Regions from separate parts of the Microbacterium bandirmense genome, predicted to be linked through region 2. Evidence: predicted binding sites of a transcription regulator. Region 2 holds the regulator's gene; the other holds the start of a gene.
The links. Region 2 encodes HspR, which represses chaperone genes until heat shock. Its sites were predicted from a motif close to AAGTTGAGTCNNNNNGACTCAACTT; they were not measured.

Region 1: the regulator HspR is predicted to act here: its motif matches at 1,459-1,483, upstream of WDU99_RS09895 (ATP-dependent Clp protease ATP-binding subunit).

Annotation. Positions count from the first base shown of each region.
Region 1 covers NZ_JBBDGM010000007.1:106,277-110,158, forward strand. The annotation lists gene WDU99_RS09895 (ATP-dependent Clp protease ATP-binding subunit) at 1-1,444, opposite strand, end outside; gene WDU99_RS09900 (glutamine amidotransferase-related protein) at 1,545-2,261, shown strand; gene WDU99_RS09905 (glutaminase) at 2,267-2,722, opposite strand; gene WDU99_RS09910 (cation:proton antiporter) at 2,722-3,882, opposite strand, start outside.
Region 2 covers NZ_JBBDGM010000004.1:268,144-272,025, reverse strand. The annotation lists gene WDU99_RS06755 (nucleotide exchange factor GrpE) at 1-438, shown strand, start outside; gene WDU99_RS06750 (DnaJ C-terminal domain-containing protein) at 446-1,423, shown strand; gene WDU99_RS06745 (heat shock protein transcriptional repressor HspR) at 1,425-1,886, shown strand; gene mgtE (magnesium transporter) at 1,979-3,337, opposite strand; gene WDU99_RS06735 (hypothetical protein) at 3,598-3,882, opposite strand, start outside.

The DNA.
Region 1 (3,882 bases), on a different contig from region 2:
GCCCGTCGGCGATGGCATCGCGCAGCCGCGACGCCTCCTCGTAGTGCTCCGATCCGACGGCGGCGTTCTTCTGCGCCTCCAGCTCGGCCAGCTCGGTGAGCAGGGATTCGACATCGCTGACGACACCGAGCTTCAGCCGCAGCCGGGCTCCGGCCTGATCGATCAGGTCGATGGCCTTGTCGGGCAGCACGCGATCCGGCAGATAGCGGGCACTGAGCTCGACGGCGGCCCGGATCGCCTCGTCGGTGTACGTCACCGCGTGGTGCTCCTGGTAGGCGGACTTCAGCCCCTGCAGGATCAGCACGGCGTCGTCGACCTGTGGCTCGGCGACCTTGACCGGCTGGAAGCGGCGCTCCAGCGCCGGGTCCTTCTCGATCCGGCGGTACTCGCTGAGAGTCGTCGCGCCGACCAGGTGCAGGTCGCCGCGAGCGAGCCGCGGCTTGAGGATGTTCCCGGCATCCATTCCGCCCTCGCCGGATCCGTCGGCGCCGACGACGGTGTGCACCTCATCGATGAACACGATGATCTCGCCCTTGTGCGCGGCGATCTCGTCCATCGTCTTGGTGAGGCGCTCCTCGAAGTCGCCGCGGTAGCGCGTGCCCGAGAGCATCGCCGGAAGATCCAGCGCGATCACCCGGCGGCCCTGCAGCTGCGCGGGCACGGCATCGTCGACGATCGCGCGGGCCAGGCCCTCGACGATCGCCGTCTTTCCGACACCGGCCTCGCCGATCAGCACAGGGTTGTTCTTCGTGCGGCGGCTGAGGATCTCGATGGTCTGCTCGATCTCATCCGACCGGCCGATCACCGGGTCGAGTTCGCCATCGCGTGCGCGGGCGGTGAGGTCGAGCCCGTATTGGTCGAGCATCGGGGTTTCGGATGCTGTCGCCTGAGCACCCTCGGCCGCCGCCTCGCCCCCTGCGGCGACGGGCTCGCGCAGGCCCTGCGTGAGGGCCTCGGCGGTGACTCCGACGCGCGCGAGGATCTGCCCGGCGGGCACGTCCTGCCCGAGGACCAGAGCGAAGAACAGGTGCTCGGGGTCGATGTAGGTGGCACCCGACGAACGGGCGACCTGATAGGCGTGAAACAGCGCACGGCTGGCACTGGGGGTGATGGTGGCTGCGCCCTGACCGGACGACTCCCCGGGCATGGGGAGGCCGGCGTCGACGGCGGCGATGATGGTCTTCGGGTCGACGCCGATGTGACGGATCGCCTGCGCCACCGCGTCGTCCTCGACGATCACGCGCAGCACGTGCAGCGCGTCGAGCTCGGTCTGACCGCGCTCCAGCGCGAAGCGACCGGCGCGCTGCAGGATCTGCTGGGTGCGCGCGGTGAGGAACCGGCTGAGGTCGATCGAGCGAGCCTGCCGGCCCCGTTCACCTGCGAGATAGCGGGCCAGGAACTCGTCGAAAGACCCCGACCCCGCCTCGTTGAACTCGTTGGGCATTGCGCTTCCTCTCAAAGTTGAGCGTAGTTCTATCAACTTCAACATCAGATGATGACCGATATTCCCGATCCGCGTCAAACCGGCCCAATAGAATCTCTCCATGTCCTCGGTGCTGTACGTGTGCGTCCGTCCTGAGCGCAGCGCGGCGGATGCCGAGCACCGCTCGTTCAGCCGGGGTCTCGGCCTCGGCGCACTCGATCGCATCGACCTGCTGCACGCCTCGCTCGAGACCGTCGAGTGGCAGCGTTACCAGGGCTTCGTCATCGGCGGGTCGCCCTTCAACGTCACCGACACCGACAAGGGCGAACACCAGCGCGCCGTCGAACACGATCTCGAGCGCATCGCCGCGCGCACGCTCGACGGCAGGGCCACGACGCTGTTCACCTGCTACGGCATCGGCGTCGTCACACGGATGCTTGGCGGCGAGGTGCACACGGCCCAGCCCGAGCAGGCGAGCGCGACCCGCATCGACCTCACCGCGGCGGGCCGCTCCGATGCCCTCTTCGGACCGAGTGGGGCGAGCCTGTCGGTGTTCACCGCACACAAGGAGTCGGCGCGCGAGACACCGCCGGATGCCGTGCTGCTGGCCACCAGCGACGCCTGCACGGTGCAGGCGTACCGGGTGGGCGAGCGCCTGTACGCCACCCAGTTCCATCCCGAGGCGTCACCGCAGGACTTCGCCGATCGCATGGCCGTGTACCGGGCATCCGGTTACTTCGACCCCGCACAGTACGACGCGACCGAGCGCGCGGTGCTGTCGGCGTCGGTCGACGGCGACCAGCTGCTCACGCGCTTCCCCGACCTGATCGGGGCGTGACCGCGTCAGCCGCGGGCGAGCGCGATCCGCTCAGCGAGGTAGCCCGCGAGCGGCACCGGCGACGCGCCCGGCGCCCACCGCACGTGCGGCTCGCCGTCGACGAGCACGAGTGGCCCGGAGGCGTCGCCCGTGTCGACTGCCGCGACGTCGATCGGATGCCAGTCCACGTGCACGATCTCGCCTTCGGCGAAGCCGCCGCGCCGCGCCTGCGCCCGCCGATCGGCACGCGCCCTGGCCGACTCGGCGGTGTACCCACGGCGCACCTCGGCCGCCGCGCGCAGGACCTCGCCCGTCTCGAACACCGCGTCGTCGGCGAGCAGCAGCACCCCCAGATGCCACGCCTGGCCAGCGCGCACGATCCGCGTGCCACGCCAGCGTGACACCTTGACGACGCCGAGGCCGTTCTGCGGCACATCACGCAGCTCGTCACGCGCGTTCGCGAGCAGAGCAGCGGCCGTCATCACAGCTCTCCTCGAGATGATGCGCCCCGCACAGCCGCGCGCTCACCGCGCAGCGTCATGCCGACCAGCGGGTACAGCAGCACCGACAGCATCCCCGCGCCGACCAGTGCGGCGGCGATGTCGGTTCCGAGCATCTCCCGGTCGACGCCGATCGCGGTCACCGCGACGATGATCGGCAGGCCCGTGGCCGACAGCAGCGCAAGGGCAGTGCGATCCCGCCCGCTCATCTCGGCAGTCGCCGAGAACTGCGCGGCCAGGCCACGGATCACGAGCAGGACGATCAGCAGCAGTGGCACGAGGGCCGACGCGAGTGGCGTCGCCAGCAGTGCGTCCAGGTCGAATGTGACACCGGTGTAGATGAAGAAGATGGGCACGAGAAAACCGAACGCGATGGCCTCGACCTTGCTCTCCACCTCTTCGGCATCCTTCCTCGAAGCGCTCGACATCACGATGCGCCACACGCTCCCGGCGACGAACGCGCCCAGCAGGATGTCGAGGTCGAGCCACATGCTCAACGCCACCAGCGCGGCGACGAGCAGCAGCACGAAGCGCACCCCGAACTGCGCCGAGGTGTGCAGCGTGGCGCTGACGACGGCATGCAGTCGGCCGTGCGGCAGGCGGCGCGCCGCGTAGACGGTGAGCAGCGCCACCGCGACGAACACGAGCAGGATGACGGTCGCGGCCGGCGCCGAGCGCACACTGAGGAAGATCGAGATCGCGATCAGGGGGAGGAACTCGCCGACCGTGCCGACCGCGGTGATCGCGCGGCCGAACGGCGTGCCGAGTTCTCCGGCGTCACGCAGAACGGGCAGCAGGGTGCCCAGTGCCGTCGAACTGAGTGCGATCGCGACGACCACCATGCCGTCGCCCGGTGCGATGAGCACGCCGACGCCGATTCCCAGGGCGATACTCAGCAACCAGCCGAACGACGCGCGACCCAGCGGCCGGCGGCCGATCGCGGCGAAGTCGATCTCGGTGCCGGCGACGAAGAACAGCATGGCCAGCCCGATCTCGCTCAACACGCCCATGATCGCGTCGGGGTGCACCCAGCCGAGCACGGCCGGCCCCGCCAGGATGCCGAGCAGCAGCTCGAACACGACTACCGGGATCCGCACGACCGAGCCCACCGCGCGGGCGAGGAGCGGCGCGACCACCGCCAG
Region 2 (3,882 bases):
GACGGCGCCGGAATCGCGGATGCTGAGCATGCGCTGCTCAACGATCTCAAGCGACTGCAGGCCGAGTACGCCAACTACCGGCGCCGCACCGAGGAGCAGCGTCACGTCGAGATCGCCCGGGCGAAGGGCGAGGCCGCCAAGGGCCTGCTGCCCGTGCTCGACGACCTCGACCGCGCTCAGCAGCACGGCGACCTGGTCGAGGGATCGGCCTTTGCCGTGATCGCCGAGAAGGTGCGCTCGGTCGTGGAGCGCCTCGGCGTGGTCGCCTATGGCGCCGCGGGCGAGGAGTTCGACCCGCAGCAGCACGAGGCGATCTTCCAGCAGCCCACTCCCGGGGCCACCACTTCGACGATCCTCGAGGTCGCCGAGGTCGGATACCGTCTCGGCGATGTCGAGCTTCGCCCCGCGAAGGTCGTCGTCGCCGTACCCGCGGAGTAGGTGATCGATGGCCAGCCAGGATTGGTTCGACAAGGACTTCTACAAGACGCTCGGCGTCACCAAGGACGTCTCCGACGCCGATCTCAAGAAGACGTACCGCAAGCTCGCGCGCAAGTACCACCCCGACTCCAATCAGGGTGATGCCAAGGCCGAGGCGAGGTTCAAAGAGATCAGCGAGGCGTACGCCGTGCTCAGCGATGCCGAGCAGCGTCGCGAGTATGACGAGATCCGCGCCATGGGTTCGGGCGCGCGCTTCACGGCGCCCGGGCCCGGGGCATCCGGTGGCTTCGAAGACGTCTTCAGCCGCTTCGGACAGGGCGGCCAGCAGGCCGACTTCGACGACATCTTCTCGATGTTCTCGCAGGGCGGCGGGTCGTTCGGCTCGGGCCGGTTCGGGCAGCCGACCGGCGGGTACCGCGGCTTCGGCGGCCCGCAGAAGGGCGCCGACGTCACGGCGCGCACCACGCTCGACTTCATCACCGCGGCCAAGGGCGAGACCATCACTCTGCAGGCCGAAGACGGCAAGCCGTTCAAGGTCAAGGTGCCGGCCGGCGTCGCCGATGGTCAGAAGATCCGTCTGCGCGGGCGCGGCCGCCCGTCGCCCGACGGCGGTGCGCCCGGCGACATCGTCGTGCAGGTGAAGGTGCGTCAGCATCCGGTGTTCAGCCGTGACGGGCTCAATCTGCGTCTGACCGTGCCGGTGACGTTCACCGAGGCGACGCTCGGCGCGACCATCGAGGTGCCCACGCTGGGCGGCGATCCGGTCAAGCTGCGGGTCGCGCCCGGCACGCCCTCCGGGCGCGTGCTGCGGGTCAAGGGACGGGGCATCGCCTCGTCGAAGGGCACCGGGGATCTGCTCGCAGAGCTTCAGGTCGCCGTGCCCACCCACCTCGACGACGCCGCCCGCGAGGCGCTGCAGCGCTTCCACGAGCTCGAGCCCAAGGAGAACCCGCGGGCCGACCTGATGGCCAAGGCGAAGGCCTGACATGGACGCCGACGCACCCGTCTTCGCGATCGCGGTCGCCGCGGAACTGGCCGGAATGCACCCTCAGACGCTGCGGCAGTACGACCGCATCGGCCTGGTGGTGCCCGGTCGCACCCGCGGCGGCTCGCGCCGCTACTCGATGCGCGACGTCGAGCAGCTGCGTGAGGTCGCCCAGCTCTCGAGCGAGGGGATGAGTCTGCCGGCCATCGCCCGCTTGCTCGATCTGGAGGACGAGGTGCGGATGCTGCGGCGCCGCGTCGTGGAGTTGGAGGGCGCGCTGCGCGCCGAGCGCGACAATCGTCCCGGCGTGCGCGTGTTCGCCGCGGGGGCCACCGGCTCCATCGTGCCGGTCGGGTCGAGCCGGCGGATCCGCCGCTCGACGGAAGTGGTGCTGTGGCATCCGCGTGCGCGCCGCGCCGCCGGTGACGAGCGCGGCTCCGACCGCGCCGACGACGAGGGCTGACGCAGTGGCGCACGCGCTACCCCTTCCTGCATCTGCGCCATCGATCGATGGCGCAGATGCAGAAAAGTGTGGCGCACCCAGCCGCGAGAGCGTCAGATCCCGAGCACGGCCTTCGCGATGAGGAAGTAGATGATCAGACCCGTCGCGTCGACGAACGTCGTGATGAACGGGTTCGAGAACACGGCCGGGTCGACCTTGATGGCTCGCGCGGCGAGCGGCATGATGCCGCCGATGGATGCTGCCACCGTGCACACCGCGGTGAGCGTCAGCCCGATGACCAGGCCGATGTGCCAGTCGTAGACCAGTCCGGCGATGCCGAACCCCAGCAGGCCGAGCAGCAGTCCGAGGCTGAGCCCGACGCGGATCTCGCGCGAGAGCACCTTGCGCACATCGCGGGGCGTGATCTCGCCCAGAGCCAGTGAACGGGTCACGGTGGTCGCAGCCTGGTTGCCCGTGTTGCCGCCCGTACCGATCAGCAGCGGCACGAACAGGGCCAGCACCGTCATCTGCGCCAGCGTCGCCTCGAACGTGTCGAGCACCTGCACGGTGAGCGTCGCACCGACGGCGAGCACCAGCAGCCACACCACGCGCGAGCGCACCAGGCGCCGGATCGGGGTCGACAGGTACGACCGGCGCAGCGGCTCCACGCCGCCCTGGCGGGCAGCATCCTCACTCTCCTCCTGCTTGAGGATGCGCGCCGCATCGTCAATCGTGAGCACCCCGACGAGCCGCTCCTCGCTGTCGACGATGGGCAGCGCCAGCAGCCCGAGGTCGGTGGTGCGGCGCGCGACGGTCTCGGCGTCCTCATCGGCGTTCGCGACGTGCGCGTCGCTCATCAGGTCGGCGATGGCGTCGTCGTCGGATGCTGCGAGCAGGTCGCGCAGACTGACGACGCCCACCACGCGGCGGCCGGCATCGGTGACCGGGAGGGTGTAGATCGTCTCGGCGTGGTCGAGTCCGGCGCGCACTCGCCGCATCGTGTCTCCCACGGTCGACTGCGGGTGGGTGATGATCACCTCTGGACTCATCCGTCGCCCGATCGCGTTGTCGCGATAACCGAGCACGGATGCCGTCAGCTCGCGTTCCCGCGACGAGAGCCCCCGCAGCAGGCGGGGTGCGACCGAGGCCGGCAGCTCGTCGATCAGCCAGACGCGGTCGTCGGGATCCATCTCGGCGAACAGGCGGGTGACCTCGGAGTCCTGCAGCGCCTGGATCAGGTCGCTCTGCGTGCCCGGTGTGAGCGCCTCGAAGACCTCGAGTGCCCTGGTCTTCGCCAGCAATCGGTAGACGACGGCGCCGTCGGCGATGCTGAGCCGGCCGAGCAGTTCGACGAGTTCCGGGATGTTCAGCGGGGTCAGTGCGGCAGACGCCTCAGCTAGATCGCCGCGGGCGATCAGCTGCTCGACGGTGTCGGCGACGTCGGAGATGTGCTCAAGCTGCGTGGGAGTCATGGCATGCCTTACGGGAAGGCACCGCGGCAGGCGGCAGACGCGCTCCGATGGGGCGTCGCTCAGCCGAGCGGTGCGAAAGCGAGGAGGGGAAGAAGTCTGTGACTGTGACTGTCACCGGACATGATGAACCACCTCGCTTTCTTGTGCTCGTGAGGGCTTGCGTGCTCCAGCTTAGCCCGGGGCGGCTGAGCGGTTTCTGGTGCAAGGTCGGGAGGCCGCGACTTGGGTCCGTGGCTGAGTCTGGGCTCTGTCGTCTCCCATCAGTCCAGCGGTTCGATCGAGAATCGGAACGATGCACCCTGACGGAACGGCTCCAGGATCTCGAAGTTCTCGTAGGCCGGGCCGCCGGGGATCGGGGAGGCGCTCGCCCAGTACGACCAGCGCGCGTTGACCAGCACCTCGAGATCGGGATGCGGGTCGTCCACCCGCCAGGCTTGCGTTCCGCGTCGCCCGAGGAAGTGCCAGTGCTTGGCAGTGTCGTCCGAATAGGTGACAGCGCCCGGATCGTCCTCGTCCCCGGTGGCGCTGACCACCGCGGCATCCCC